One region of the Paenibacillus sp. JZ16 genome, then DNA from elsewhere that is predicted to be linked to it. Evidence: riboswitches for the same ligand, from Rfam matches in the RefSeq annotation. Region 1 holds a riboswitch; each other region holds the start of a gene.

Evidence for each region. Region 1 has a riboswitch for thiamine pyrophosphate ahead of BJP58_RS09090 (YkoF family thiamine/hydroxymethylpyrimidine-binding protein). Riboswitches for the same ligand answer to the same signal wherever they lie in the genome.
Region 2: it holds a riboswitch for thiamine pyrophosphate, as region 1 does, so the genes downstream of both, BJP58_RS22930 (ABC transporter substrate-binding protein) here and BJP58_RS09090 (YkoF family thiamine/hydroxymethylpyrimidine-binding protein) in region 1, are expected to answer to the same signal.
Region 3: it holds a riboswitch for thiamine pyrophosphate, as region 1 does, so the genes downstream of both, BJP58_RS14820 (ECF transporter S component) here and BJP58_RS09090 (YkoF family thiamine/hydroxymethylpyrimidine-binding protein) in region 1, are expected to answer to the same signal.

Annotation. Positions count from the first base shown of each region.
Region 1 is NZ_CP017659.1:2,028,490-2,033,722, forward strand. Features, by position in the region: gene BJP58_RS09080 (ABC transporter permease) at 1-468, opposite strand, end outside; gene BJP58_RS09085 (nitroreductase family protein) at 1,000-1,602, shown strand; TPP riboswitch at 1,788-1,890, shown strand; gene BJP58_RS09090 (YkoF family thiamine/hydroxymethylpyrimidine-binding protein) at 1,975-2,580, shown strand; gene BJP58_RS09095 (YjcZ family sporulation protein) at 2,653-2,751, opposite strand; gene BJP58_RS09100 (nucleotidyltransferase domain-containing protein) at 2,869-3,567, opposite strand; gene BJP58_RS09105 (class I SAM-dependent methyltransferase) at 3,727-4,434, shown strand; gene BJP58_RS09110 (methyl-accepting chemotaxis protein) at 4,619-5,233, shown strand, end outside.
Region 2 is NZ_CP017659.1:5,090,079-5,095,311, reverse strand. Features, by position in the region: gene BJP58_RS22945 (EAL domain-containing protein) at 1-134, opposite strand, end outside; gene BJP58_RS22940 (GGDEF domain-containing protein) at 343-1,878, opposite strand; gene BJP58_RS22935 (VOC family protein) at 2,111-2,494, shown strand; TPP riboswitch at 2,666-2,777, shown strand; gene BJP58_RS22930 (ABC transporter substrate-binding protein) at 2,891-3,922, shown strand; gene BJP58_RS22925 (MTH1187 family thiamine-binding protein) at 4,015-4,308, shown strand; gene BJP58_RS22920 (ABC transporter permease) at 4,305-5,060, shown strand; gene BJP58_RS22915 (ABC transporter ATP-binding protein) at 5,114-5,233, shown strand, end outside.
Region 3 is NZ_CP017659.1:3,260,422-3,265,654, reverse strand. Features, by position in the region: gene BJP58_RS14830 (SDR family oxidoreductase) at 320-1,174, shown strand; gene asd (archaetidylserine decarboxylase) at 1,195-2,058, opposite strand; TPP riboswitch at 2,223-2,335, shown strand; gene BJP58_RS14820 (ECF transporter S component) at 2,426-3,055, shown strand; gene BJP58_RS14815 (ABC transporter ATP-binding protein) at 3,048-4,724, shown strand; gene BJP58_RS14810 (energy-coupling factor transporter transmembrane component T family protein) at 4,721-5,233, shown strand, end outside.

The DNA of each region.
Region 1 (5,233 bases):
TTTGTATGCAAAGAAGGTGGCGATCGAACTGACGATATTACCGAACATCAGCCCTACGAGCGGGATGAAGATCGCATCCTTGAACTTAATCCGATCCAGTATCTTCATGAAGATAAAGGTTCCTGCCAGAGCGAATACAAATGCCACAAGCATTTTGATAAGCGGTCCGCTTGTCGTGAAGACAAGCATGGCTACCAATATCCCCAGTCTGGCAGAGTCCATCGTACCTGCCGTGGTGGGCGATACGAACTTATTGCGGCTGAGCTGCTGCATGATCAATCCGCAGATGCTCATGCTGACACCCGCCAATATGAGACTGACAAGCCTAGGAATCCGGCTGACAAGCATAATATGCTGTTGTTGTTCTGTCATCGAGAACAATTGCAGTGGCGAGATATCCTTAACTCCAATAAATAATGAGATTATCGAGAGTACCACAACGGCTGCAAATAAGTATCTAATCTTCATGGCTCTTCCTTCTATGCGTATGTCTCTAAATACCCGGGATCATGCAATTTTCGTCACTATTCTCATTGAGATTGATTATCAATCGCGTTCTGATATGCATTATATCATCCTCATTCTGGCTCGACAAGTATAATTGAGAATCAAAATCAATTAAATTGTTCATACAAGTATATTTTGTTCATGAATTGTTCATAATATGAAGTTAGGTGGAGACATAGCTTTTATCCTCAGGACAGAATCACACTTTGGTTAAGTCCCCCTTTAATGCAGCTTCTGCAATGATGAGACTTCTCTAAAAACGACTGTTTCAATTCTTATTAAATGGATAAGAAAAATTATATAAAGTCGTTGACAATTCCTCTAAGTTATATTAATATCCTAACAGAATTATTATTTCTAACTAAACGTAAGTTAGTGTGGAATAATAATTGGTTTTATGGCTAATAACGTAAAATGCATATTTGCTTGTAGTAAGGGACATCTTCTAATCAGGCGTATGCAAATTCGATTACACCAGGAGGTTTTTTTTCAATGTCTAAAGATTTTTCAGCTGCACTCAAAAATCGCCGTTCTTATTACGGGATTAGCAAAGAATCCGTTATCTCGGACGAGCGTATTCAGGAAATCGTAAACGAAGCGGTTAAGTATACTCCGTCTTCTTTCAACTCCCAAAGTGCACGCGTCGTTGTATTGCTTGGCGAACAGCACGATAAACTGTGGAACATCACGGAAGGCATCCTGAAGGAAGTTGTTGGCGATGAAGAAGCATTCAAATCCACTGCCGACAAAATGGCTTCATTCCGCGCTGGTTACGGTACGGTACTGTTCTTCGAGGACAATAACGTCATTGCCGGGCTGCAACAAAGCTTTGCCGCTTATGCCGACAATTTCCCGGTTTGGTCCAACCAATCCAACGGCATGCTGCAATTTGTAGTATGGACATCCCTTGAAGCAGAAGGTCTGGGCGCATCCCTGCAGCACTACAACCCGCTGATCGACGAAAAAGTAAAAGCCGAATGGAACGTCCCGGAAAGCTGGAAGCTGATTGCTCAAATGCCTTTCGGTAAGCCGGTTGCTGAACCAGGCGAAAAAGAATTTGCACCGCTTGAAGATCGCGTGAAAGTATATAACTAATCAAACAGATGAAAAAAGCCGCCTCCCTAAGTTCCTGCAAATGGGACAGGCGGTTTTTTTTATAATGGGCAAAGATTGAAAAACCGATGGCAAAACGATACAATTACACAGGTAAGAACCCTCGAACTTCTACGATAACATGAAGCTCCGGGGCAAATCTTGCGGTAACCAACTACATAAGATGTTGGCTGTACTAGGGGTGCCATGTGCTGAGAGACGGCGGGCTGCCGTTAACCCTTATCACCCGATCTAGGTCATACTAGCGTGGGGAAGTGTAGCATTTATGTTTATTTCTTTTCGTAGGCATAACTGCACCTTCTTCATGGGGTGCGGTTTTTTTGCGTGGACTTATATAATGGGGAGGAAATGAAAATGAATGAGCTTGTTTGCGGAACCAGCCGGATCGTCGGATGCCGGTTCTCGGTATTTCCCATGACAGACCGGTTTGTGGAGGTCATCCTGGGCGCTCTGCAATCTGTGGATGCGGGAAAGGTGTGGATTCAGACAGACGATGTGAGCACTTGTATTCGTGGACGTGCAGAGCATGTCTTTGATGTTACAAGAGCGATATTCGCCCATGCTGCGGCGAGTGGCGTGCACACTGTTTTTAATGGCACTTATTCCATTGGCTGCCCCGGAGATACGGACGCCGATGTATATATGACTGAGGATTCAACCCGCTTGAACAACGACATCGGAGAACATGCCGATATGGAGACTGCCTGCCAATTCGCTCTTTACCCCATGGGTACGGACAACTACATGGATGTCATCTACGGTGAAGTAAATCGTGCGAAGGCAGCCGGTACGTTCGCCGGAAGCGTTCATTACGCCAGCCGGTTGGACGGATCCTTATCCCGGGTGTTCGGGTCTCTTGAAGAGGCGTTTTTGTATGCGATCCAATCCGACAGCAGCCATCTGGTCATGACTGCAGTGGTGTCCGCTCACAGCCCCTCGGTTAAAGCCGCATCGAATTGAGTTCGATTGAGGCAGACAAAAGCCCGGCATGCGCCGGGCTTTTCTGTCACTACTGCCAAGAATCTTGACGGTTTAAACCCAAGCACTCAAGATGATTACGAGCAGGATAAAGAGAACCAAAATAATTCCTACTGAATTGCCATATTCACCGCCGCCATATACTCCGCTCATGAAGATCCCCTCCTGGATTTAAAGTATGCCGTGATGTAATCACACTATTATAGTATTTACCGCGCCTTGCTAGCGTCACGGCTAATGTACCTCTCTTTATCTATTGGCATCGATATTTTATTCCTCATAACCGATGAGAAGTTTCCCTCCGTACGGACGGAGCATTTCCTCGGTAAATGCCATTAGAACAGAAGGATCATCTTGGCGATACATCGCCGCGAGCGCTGTTTCCAATCGCTCTCCTAAAATTGTGTCAAAGCGGTTAAACAGGCGGAACAGCGTTTTCCCTTCACCCGTCCACTCCCGGTTCACCCTAAGTACAAAATCACAGAGAATCGCGGCTATTTTGTGCACCGTAAACCATTTTTCACCATCGCTTCGGGGACTCTTCAAGTCCAGCATGTACTCGGTTAGCACATAACGGTAGTCGTTAATATCGGTTATCGTCAAGGGCAGAGGTCCGTAATCCAAATCGCTTTGGGCTTCCGTCCGCACCTCTTCCCCCTCGGGCATAAGGCGCAACACCGTCCCTTCTGCGATCATCCGCTGAAATGACGGATTCGCCGCGATCACTCCCTCGTCAAAATATTCGCGATAGGAGGATAAAGACAATATAAAGATTTCCGCGATCCATCCATGCGCCTCTATCGTCCTCCTGCTGAAATCATGACCCTCTCGTTCAAGGACCATAATGTCCAAATCGGATTGTTCATTATATTCGCCTCTGCTCGCGCTGCCGCCAAGCACGGCAAGCAAACAGTCGGGATAATCGTGTTGAATGACGCGTTCCGCTGCCTCTACCGGTTCCATCCTCATGACGTTTCCTCCATTATGACTCTGATCCTCCCGAAAAAAGGGCTCAAAATATCTAATTCAGCTAAAACCCTAAACGTACCTGAATCATATGGTAAATAAACGATTACCCTCATGTTGATGACAAGGGAAGAAGGGATAGATGAGATGAACTACATTCATATGCTCTCTAAATTAGGCATGGGCAGTGCCCACCCGGGAGGATTCGAGGCAACCCTCAGAATGCTGAAGAATTATCCCATTCAACCGGGCAGCCGCATTCTGGAGGTGGGGTGCGGAACTGGCAGAACCGCATGCCATCTTTCGGAGATGGGGTATCAAGTGACAGCTATTGATCTGAACGAAAATATGATCAAAAAAGCACGAGCACGAGCCGAAGCGATGGAAATCGACGTGCAGTTCCATCAAGCCGATGTATGCGCATTGCCTTTCGAGGACAATCAATTTGATCTGATCATGGCCGAGTCTGTTACCGTATTTACGGATACTTCGAAGTCGCTGCCCGAATATTACCGCGTTCTGGATCGCGGAGGCGTCCTGCTGGACAGAGAATTACTGCTAGATAAGCCCATGCCGGAAGCAAAGCTTCAGGAACTGCTCGAATTCTTCGGAATACCTAATCTGATGATGAGAGAAGAATGGGAGGAATCCCTCTTGGCTTGCGGGTTTAAACAGGAAGAAATTCTGGAGTACAATCACTTCAATGAGCAGTTAAAGGAAGAGCAGACACGTCATCTGGATACATTTGAACAGCGCGATAAAGGACTCCTGTTCGATGTTGCGCTCTGGGAAACGCTGTTCAAGCATGATCGCATGATTCTGGATAATACCGATTATCTCGCTTCCGCCTTATTCCGGGCAGTAAAATAGAACCTTTTCACATCTGTGCATCAAGTGGGGATTCGCATATTTGCTACGTATCCCCTCTCTTTCCTCATTTTCAGTTCTTTCGACCTAATCCAACACTTTTTGTCAATTCGTTCTATCTAGTTTTGCCCGTCGATGCTATAATCATGGTAAATATATCCTATGTTGTTGAGGAGGACTCATTCTTATGGCATGGTTCAACAGACTCCCTATTTCACGAAAAATTACTGCAGCCTGTTTTCTCATTGCCACTTTGTTTGCGGTTCCAATGCTGCTTGCGTTTATTCTAATGGGTAAAGCAATCATTGGCGTGGTCATCGTGGTGGTACTAACAGGTCTTACTTTTCCTCTTTCTCGTCTTATTGAGAAAACGCTTACTAACTCCTTTGCGGAAATCTCCAGCGTTTCTGCCAAAATCGCTAAAGGCGACTTCACCTTCCAGGTAGAAGAGGTTGGGGGCATGAACGATCTAAGCAGAACATTCAACAGCATGGTGGACAAGCTTCGTAAAATACTGCAGGAAACCTCGGATATTACGCGTCAGGTCATGACCTCAAGCTCCAATATCTCGATTAAAAACCAGGAGCTCATTCAAGTGATGAATCAAGTCTCCTTATCTTCCAATGAGCTGGCCGTCGGGGCTAACGAAATTTCGGAAGACGTAGCCGAAATGACACATTCCATTGGCGAGATCGAGGAGAAGGTCAGCAACTATACGCATTCAACCCAGGAAATGAATACCCGTTCGATCGAAACGCTGGGACTGGTAGAGCAAGGAAGGGACTCCGTCGCCAAGCAGTCC
Region 2 (5,233 bases), 3.1 Mb from region 1:
CAACCCTCATTGTTCTCTTGTACCGCGTAGCCGTTCACTGCCAGCAACTGAATAAGCTCTCCACTTGCAGGCTTCATATGAATGGTCCCCTGATCCTCAATCGGTTCAAAGGTGCTGCAATTGTCGCAAATCATGTTCGTCCTCCTTGGCAAGCTAGCTCTCACTATGCTTCTTATCGGCATTTTGAATATGATTTCTTTGCATTTTATGGATTTTATATCGAATTTATGACCTATTTTAAGAGAAATGCGCAAGATTCGTGCAATGATTACGCCAAATTCTACAAAAATCGACTTATATTGCTTTTAACAACGTATTGTCAATATTATGGTCATACTTGATCTACTCAACCTTTTGATCCAAAAGCTGCAGCAGCATCGTCCGCTCCACATCAAAATGCCAAGGGGCGTTCCGTTCCTTGGCCGCATACATCGCGGCATCGGCGCGACCAATCAGCTCCTGGTCATTTCTGGCATGATCCGGATAAACCGCAATGCCGATACTCGGCGTGGTTCGAACTTCATGCCCTTCCAATTCGTACGGCTCGCTAAGCATCGTCCAAATCTCCTCCGCCATCCAGATCAGCTCCTGATCCTCACCAGCCGGATGGATCATAACGGTGAATTCGTCTCCTCCTAAACGGGAAACCAAAACTCCCTTGGATTCAAGAGATTGAAGCCGGTCTGCAACCTTTCGTATCAACAAATCGCCGGCACGGTGGCCGTATCGGTCATTGACTCGTTTGAAACGGTTCATATCCATATACAGCAAGCCTACACGGGAAGCTGCGAGGTCCGCCTCCTTCAGCGAACTCGCCAGCCTTGCATTAAAATAACGGCGATTATACAGCCCCGTAAGATCATCACGATGTGCCAGGGCTTCACTCTGCATCAGACTCTCATGCAGTCGGTCAAACAAGCGATCGTTCTCGAACTGGATTAAAATCTGCCTGAACAGAATCAGGATCACGCACAGGGATAGGCCGGTAAACAGTCCAGTCCACCCTCCAAACCGCTGCGCCATAAGGGCAAACATCCCGCCAAGCACGCTGTAGGGAAGCAGGTACCTTACGATCAGGTTTCCGACTGAACGCGGCTCCCGCTCGCCAACGGATGGTTTACGGGAATTAGGAGCGGACTGCCCACCTGCGAAACTAATGAATAATACCGATATCGTATAGAGTGGATACAGATAGGAACGAACCTCGATACCCATCAGATCAACGAGATAGATGTACAGGACATCTCCGGCAATATATGCGCTTCCGCCTAGACATAACAGAATGGCCGCCCTTTTCCCTAACAGTCCGGTATTAAAATACAACACCAGCGTAAAAAAAATAAGTACCATTGCGCACAGGGGATACAGCATGTCCACCCAAAGGTTTCCCCATACTGCCTCATGGGCCAGACCCTGAAGCTCAGGCTTGATGAAATATTCCCACCCTACTGTCATGACGGCTATGCCAACAATCACGATATCCAGCATAAACCGGAGCCCCCGAAACGAACCTTGAACATGCCGGAATAAATAAATGAGAGAACTTGCGAACAGAATGAGTTCAAGTCCCCAGAATAAGTGGGTTAGGATCGGCGAGAAAGCGCTCTCTTTTTCAAACCAAACATAACAAGCGTGAATGATTCGTGCCGCTGCATCCCCCATTAATCCGAGACTCACAATAAGCCAAAACCTGCGAAGATGAACCTCATAACGCCGACTAATCCGCATTAAATAAACGGAGGCGGCTGCAGGAGGAATAATGACTAGAACACGCTGAAGCGATAAAGCCACAGGCATCCACAGAGCAATCATGATCTGAATGAATGCATATATCATGGCGAGTCGAATCCACAGATGATCTGCTGGAGTTGGACTCATAAGCATTCCTCCTCGGCCAAAGGGTAAGCTGGATCACTTTCATATGTTAGGTCTTTTGAATTAATCTTTCTATTTCTCACGATACTTTTTACCCACCCAAAAGTAAAGATGAGGAAATGAAAGAAAAATCATCTGTATCAGCCCTGCATGAACACAACTCCCACTTGACGTATAGGGATTATGTGATAATATTTCAGTCATATCTCATATGGATCGGAAAGGGTGTTGAACCATGTCACAGAAACGATTAGATCATGTTGGTATTGTTGTCCGGGACCTAGAAGCTACAATCGCCTTCTATACATCCGTAGTCGGACTAGAACTAAAGGATCGCCTGACCCATACGAATGGCGTCATCCAGCTGGCGTTCCTCGGATTTAACGGCAGCAACGAGACGGAAGTCGAGCTTATTCAGGGATACAGCGACACGCTGCCAGCGGAGGGCACCGTTCATCATTTTGCAGTCAGCACGGATAACATTGAAGAGGAATATGCCCGGGTTCAAGGACTTGACGTTCCTCACTTGGACGAGGAGATCGTGACGCTCCCGAATGGTTTCCGTTATTTCTTCGTGCATGGTCCCGAAGGGGAATGGATTGAGTTCTTCCAGCGCTAACCTCAATATAGAAGCCTTATTCAAATCCTTTATTCCGTGAAAGGTTCATAGGATTAATTAATCCTTCCCATGGCAAGTGTTCTGAGCAAAGACCTGCCTCGTTCGCGCTCCTTCGAACTAGACAGGTCTGGTGTGTTAGGACTATAATAGCGGATGTAATGATCAAAACTTCATAAATACCGGGGGAGCTGGGATATAGCCGGCTGAGAGTGTATCCGATATGATACTGACCCTTACACCTGATCTGGGTAATGCCAGCGTAGGAAGCCCATGTTTGCGGCAGCTATTTATTTGCCGTGGTATACACTTACGCCGTCATGCGTCCTGATATCATCAGGGCGTTTTTTTGTGGAGTTGCGAGGTAATAGAAAGAGAACTTAAAGGAGAGAAGAAACGATGAAGAAGGGAAGATGGATTCCGCTGCTTCTCGCTTGCGTCCTGCTGATGGTCGCGTCCGGATGCGGCACAAGCGGACAGAACAAAAAGACAGGTGCCGAAGGCGAAGGCAGTCAGACTTCCGGGAAACTCCGTGACGTGCAGCTGATGCTCGATTGGTCCGCCAATACGAATCACACCGGCCTGTATGCAGCGAAGGAGCTTGGGTATTATGAGGAAGAAGGGCTTAATGTCCAGATCGTCCAGCCGGGAGCAGGCGGAACGGATACGCTGGTCGCATCCGGAAACGTGCCGTTTGGCATCAGTTATCAGGAAGGCGTAACGCTGGCCAGAACCCAAGGCTTGCCGCTCGTTTCCATTGCAGCGATCATTCAGCATAATACGTCCGGCTTTGCCGCCCCCAAGGACAAAGGCATCGTGAAGGCAGGCGATTTTGAAGGAAAATCCTATGGCGGCTGGGGCTCGCCTGTGGAGGAGGCCGTCATGAAATCCATCATGGAGATCGATGGCGCCGATGTCAGCAAGGTGAATATGGTCAATATGGGCGATGCCGATTATTTTACGGCCGTCAAACGCGACATTGATTTTGCCTGGATCTTCTATGCTTGGACGGGGATTGAAGCCGAGCTTCGCAATGAACCGCTTGACATGATTTATGTGAAGGACTACTCCGAGCAGCTTGATTATTACACACCAGTGATCGTGACGAACGAGAAGCTGATCCAGGAAGACCCCGAGCTTATCAAAGCGTTCATGCGGGCGACTTCAAAAGGATATGACTATGCGATTCAACATCCTGAAGATGCGGCAGCTCTGCTTACGAAGGCGGTTCCTGACCTCGATGCCGAACTGGTTCTCGCCAGCCAGAAATGGCTGAGCCCCCGTTATCAGGATGATGCATCCCGCTGGGGCGAACAGAAAGCCGAAGTATGGTCGGGATATGCAGACTGGATGTTTGAGCGTAAGCTGCTGGAGAAGGAACTTGACGCGGACCGCGCATTCACCAATGATTTTTTACCGGAGCAGCCATAAGGTTATTTTTATTTAATAAGAAGAAAGTCGGCCTTTGCAAAAGGCTGCCTTTCTTCCAATACATTATAGCTTGCACGAAAGGATGAGTTTACATGGCGAATACACTTTTGAGCATTCAAGTGATACCGAGAACGCCAAACGGGGCCGACAGCATCCCTTATGTAGATGAAGCGATTAAGGTCATTCAGGAATCAGGCGTGAAATACGAGGTTCATGCACTCGAAACGACCATGGAAGGAGAGCTCGCCGAGCTGCTCAAGATCGTGGAGCGCATGCATGAAGCGCTGGTGAATGCGGGAAGTCCCAGCATCATATCCCAAGTCAAAATCGCCCATCATCCCAGCGGCATCAGCATGGATAAGCTGACTGAGAAATACCGTCCATGAGAAGCTGGTGGAGTTCGGTTTGGCCGCCCGTTGTGGCGGTCCTCTTCTTTTTGGTGGTATGGCAGGCCGCAGTATCTATATTCGACATTGAACCTTTTATTCTGCCTGCGCCGACGGCCATCGGGCATGAGGCCGTTACCGGAGCTTCCGGTCTCTTCCAGCATACAGCGGCCACCCTGCAATTAACCTTGGTCGGATTTATGATCGGTACGGCGATTGGCCTAGTCATCTCGCTGGCACTGCACATGGTGCCTTTTCTCAAAACCGCTCTTTATCCACTTCTTATTCTTAGCCAGAATGTGCCGACAATCGCCCTAGCCCCGCTTCTCATGATTTGGTTCGGCTTCGGCATGCTGCCCAAGGTTATCGTGATTACGCTGGTCTGCTTCTTCCCCGTCGCTGTTGCGGCCTTGGACGGACTGGCCCGTACTGACCGAACCATGATGAATTACATGCAGATGGCGGGGGCTACCTCTTGGCAAATTTTCAGAAAGCTGGAGCTGCCGCATGCCCTTCCCTCCATCTTCTCCGGGATTCGAATTGCGGCCACCTATTCGGTCATGGGTGCGGTTATCGGGGAATGGATCGGCTCGGACCGGGGAATCGGTTACTACATGATGCTGCAAAAATCCGGCTACCGCACGGATCGGGTGTTTGTTGCCATCCTGGTCATCGTCCTGCTCAGCCTGCTGATGGTGCTGCTGATCACTCTGCTGGAGAAGCGGCTCATCCGCTGGAATCGAAAAGGTTGAGTCCCCGTGAATAGACGTAACGAATCTTATATGATAGGAGGCCATTTGTCGATATGACACATCAAGTACCCCTGACGGTCCAGGACGGGGCTGACCCGTCGGCTGCGTCGGTCTCAACCGCACCTGCCCTCGAGGTTCGCAGCCTTCGAAAAACCTTCCGCGACCGGCGCAGC
Region 3 (5,233 bases), 1.2 Mb from region 1:
ATCGGAGCATAGGCTCCACTTTGTGGGGCATTTTGTATTGGGGTCCCCGCAAAGTATTTGGAATAAGCATCGAAGCATAGGCTCCACTTTGTGGGGCTATTTAATGGATGTACATGGGAATAGGGAGTCTGTCTGATTACGTTGTAAAAGGGTGCATATACGAATAGGGACTCTGTTGGCATTGCGAAAATTTGTTATATTAGGGATATGTATAAAGCGCTAAACGCAGGGTTGTAATCGACCGGACAGGCAGTTCGGATAACGGAAGGGTGACGGGTGTGACGGAGAGAGCGGCATTGGCGGAGCAAGCGGTGATCCGGTGGTAACGGCGGGAGCAGGAAAGGTTGCGCTGATCACGGGCGCGTCGAGCGGGTTCGGACTGCTCATCAGCTTGGAGCTGGCAAAAGCGGGCTATGACGTGGCAGCGGGTCTGCGCAGGCCGGAGGCGGCTGCAGAGCTGATGACCCGAGCCGAACAAGCAGACGTTGTCAAACGCATTCACGTATTCCAGCTGGATATATGCTTGGAGGAACAAGTCAAGGCTGCTGCTTGGGAGTTAGAGCAGAAGTTCGGCCGCTTGGACGTGCTGGTGAACAACGCCGGCGAAGCGGTAGGCGGCATGGTGGAGGAAGTACCGCTCAGCGACTGGCGCAAGCAGTTGGAGACGAATTTTTTCGGGACCGTATCGGTAACGCAGCATATGCTCCCGCTGCTGCGCAAGACCGGACGATCCAAAATCATTCTCATGAGCAGCATTAGCGGCGTGGTCGGCTTTCCGGGTTATGGTCCCTATGCGGCATCCAAATTTGCGCTGGAGGGGTTTGGTGAGAGCCTGTCCATGGAGTTGATGCCCTTTGGCATCGATGTCGTACTGATCCAGCCCGGTGCCTATGGCACGCCGATCTGGAATAAAAGTTTTGGGGAGCTTACGGTAAAGGAAGGATCACCCTACAGCGGTCTGCTGAAGGGCGTGCTGGACTATTCCGAGCGGACAGCCAGGGGAAGCGGGGATCCGCAGGAGGTAGCCAGGCTTGTGGCAAACATTGCGTCCATGTCCAAACCGAGGTTCCGCTATACGCTGCCCCGAGGTACGCGGCTGACCGCATGGATCAAGGGCGTGCTGCCGGATCGGCTGTTTCAGCGGATCGTTTATCGGATGCTGGACAGGCGTTAATCATTCATGCAGCGAATGATTCATGGCCTTAACTTGTCATGCGATGCTTGGTGAAGCTTGGTAAGGTGAATGGCGTTACCCTTTTCTGGTTGGGGACGGGTGTGGTGTAGCAAACCAAGCAGCTCTCCCATCTTCACCTTGGAGCCGGGTTCCAGGTCACCGCGCGGAGTAAACGTGCCGTTCTCTGTCAGAAGCACGACGGTAGAGCCGAATTCAAAGTACGCGAGTTCATCGCCGATCTCGTATTTCTTCACGTTCTCGTCAGCATAACGGATGCTGCTCACGTTCATGGCTCCGACCTTCACGACGGCAACTTCGCCGAACTCATGCGCAATATAGGTAATGAGGCGCTCATTACGGCTGAGCACGTGCCGGATATGGGTCATCGCAAAATCGTTCACGGGGTAAACGCGTCCCTTTAGATGCTCGCTTTCCGCCTGAACACCGGTTACCGGGGAATGAATGCGATGATAATCGGTTGGGCTTAAATACAATACAAATGCGTAACCGTTGATGTAATTTTCCATTCTCGGTGATTTGGCGAGCAGCTCGCTCAGGGTATAATCCTGTCCCTTGACGCTCAGAATGGTGCCGGCATTAACGGCGCACATTGCCGAAATCGTGGCATCGACGGGGCTTACCATGGCATCGGCGGTGTCGTCTATGGCGCGCAGGCCTATTTTTAACCGGCGGGAAAAGAATTCGTTCAGTGAGCGGTATTCGTGGATTTCTTTCTCCGCTTCATGCGCCGGAATTTGATAAATTCGTATGAATGCAGGTATTAGATGACGGCTCAGCCGGCTGTGGGAACAATGCCCCATGATTCGGGACAGCCACTTGCGGGAGGACAGCTCAGTCATCAGACGCAGCAATTGTTTAGCCATGTCATTCTCCTTTGTGCATAGGTGTCAGCAATAAACGTTGGTGGAAAAGCCAATCACTCTGATATTGACATAGAATGAGCTGGAAATCAATAAATAGCCATTTTTGAAAAAAGGTTCTTGCTAATTGGAGAACGAATGTGTATTTTAAGATTAACATGAAACCGAATAGGGAATACGGGGGCTTGAGTGAATCAGGCTGAGATTGCAGCTGTTATCCGCTGTTGACCGTTAATCTGAACTGGGTAATGCCAGCGTAGAGAATATCCGACCCTGCCTACATAGGGCCTATTTTTCCGTCTGCGCGTTTTCCAGACGGTTTTTTGTTGTGTTTATACAAAAATAGAGGTGGAGAGGGGAATGTGTGGTTATGGGAACATCTATGCAAGAGAAGTTGGGGGTTCAGCCCCGAAAAGGGCTGCGGTTAAGCGATATTTTGGTGACGGTGTTGGTATCGCTGGTGCTTGGCGTCATTTATCACTTCTGGGGTTCGGTTTACAATCTGTTAAAACCGCTGTTCTTTGAAGCGGATGAGTTGTTATACGGAATGTGGTTCGCTGCAGCCACGCTTGCTTACTTGCTAATCCGTAAGCCGGGAGTGGCCATCATTGCGGAAGTGGCGGCTGCCCACGTGGAAGTGCTGTTTGGCAGCGGCTGGGGATTGACTCTGCTGCTGTATGGCCTCATTCAAGGACTTGGGGCAGAATTGGTATTCGCGGCGTTCCGTTATCGGAGCACCTCGGCGTGGACGCTGGCGATTGCCGGAGCAGGCGCAGCCATCGGATCGATGATCATGGACTTCTATTACAGCTATACCGATGACCTGCAGACGTGGATGTTCCTGGCCAAATACGGTATGCGGGTACTCAGCGGTGCCGTCATTGCAGGCCTGCTCATGCTCTTGCTGGCTAAAGCCTTGGACCGCACGGGCGTCACATCCCTGCTGCGTCCTGCGTCGAAGAAGGATTACGAAGCACTGGATGATCCGCGCCATGTCTAATGCCACGGTTAGCCTGGTTCCGGCTCAGTCCGCTGAGATGGTTTCGGAACCGGCCGTGTATGTGGAGGGATTGCGTCTGAAGTATCCGGGCGAGGAGCGACTGATGTTCAAAGACCTCTCTTTCTCGGCTGTCCGCGGGGAGAAGGTGCTGCTGCTCGGTCCGAGCGGCTGCGGCAAATCCACGCTGCTGCAGGTGCTTAGCGGGATGATTCCCCGCGCAACGGAGGTGCCGATGAAATGCGAGTCGCAGCTGGTTCCGCGCTCTTGGGGGTATGTATTTCAAGATCCGGATACCCAGTTCTGCATGCCGTACGTGGATGAAGAGCTGGCTTTCGTACTGGAAAATCTAAGTGTCCCGCGCGATGAGATGAAGGAGCGGATGCAAGCGGCCCTCCGCGAGGTGGGTCTTGATCTTGAGGAGCTTCATATGCCGATCGGGCATTTGTCCCAAGGCATGAAGCAAAGGTTAGCGCTGGCTTCGGCTCTGCTGCTGGAGCCGGAGGTGCTGTTCCTTGACGAGCCATCTGCCTTGCTCGACCCGGAAGGAAGGGAGCAAATCTGGTCGGCGGTGAAGGCCGTATCGGAAGGGCGGACACTGATCATCGTGGAGCACCGGATCGAAGAAATGGCCAGATACGTGGATCGTGTCGTGCTGTTCAGCCCGGATGGCGTGATTCTGGGCGAAGGTCCTCCGGCAGCGATATTCGCAGAATTCGAGCGGGAACTCCAAGCCTATGGAATCTGGTATCCCGGCGTATGGGAAGATTATGCGCAGACCCGGGCGGGCAGAGAGCTGTTTGCTCCGGTTGATGCGCTTGGCGATGAGCGCGGTAATCTCCTGCATGAGGCTGCTCCGCCGTATGCTCAACGTGGGGAGTCTGTCATTCAACTGGCGAATTTCAGGGGAATGAGATGGGATAAACCGGTCATCAACCTCCCTTCGGCCGAGGTGTTTCCGGGACAATTCATTGCGGTGGTAGGGCCGAACGGAGCAGGTAAAAGCTCGCTGCTGCTCAGTTTGATGGGGCTGCTTCGCGCCGAAGGGACCTATATGCTCTGCGGGGAAGAGGTCATTCAAGGCAAACGCAGGAAGGTGCGGAAGAAGAGAGAGCAGCAGCTGCGCCAAATCGGATTCGTGTTTCAGAATCCGGAGCTTCAATTCCTGACGGAGCGCATCGGCGATGAGGTGGTTTACTCGCTGCTGGTGGATCATGTGCCGCCGGAGGAAGCGAAGGCGCAGGCCGAGCGCTGTCTTGAACGTTTTGGATTGAATGGCTTGGAGGCCAGGCATCCGTACCAGCTGTCGACAGGCCAAAAGCGCCGCTTGAGCGTGGCTACGGCCATGGCAAGACAGCCGTCCGTCCTGCTTCTGGATGAGCCGACCTTCGGACAGGATGCGCGGAATACATTCGCGATTCTGGAGATGTGCGAGAAGCTGCGTCGTGCGGGAACCGCCATTCTCATGGTGACGCATGAAATGGAGATCGCGCAGCGGGTCGCCACGCATATATGGGAAATACGGGAGGGACAGCTGACCTCGAGCATGCCTTCCCCGCGCTGGTCTGGCGGGATTGAATCCCGGCAGGCGGCTAAGGGAGCAAACGGCGCTGCCGACCCCCGGGGTACCTTAGCCGCGGCCGATCATCGCCTCACGGGGGTGAACGCATGAACATATGGAATCCCGTGCGGATCACTTGGCTGCACCGGGCGAATCCGGTGGTGAAGCTGGGTCTGATCTGTGCGCTGTTTTTCATGACGGTGTTAACCCATGATCTTGATTTTGTTTTGTATCAGGCGTTCATCTTTATGGTCTGTCTCGTGGTGCTCAGCGGGGTGAAGCCGTGGAAAATGCTGTTGTTCTTCATTCCGTTTCTGCTTGCCTTCATATCGTCCGCCTCTTCCATGATGCTGTTCGGTAAGGGAGAGACGATCTGGTGGGAGTGGGGGTTGTTCCGGGTATCGGAAGAAAGCTTCTACCGGGGGCTGCATTTGGGCTTTAAGGGAATTGCCTTTGCCTCGGAGGGGCTGCTGCTCGTGACCACAACGTCCTCGGTGGATTTATTCTACAGCCTGATGCAGAAGCTGCGGCTGGCGCCCAAGTATGCTTACAGCTTCATGGCTTCAATCCGGCTGCTGCCAATGGTATGGGAGGAATATGTGATTCGCCGCCAAGCCTTG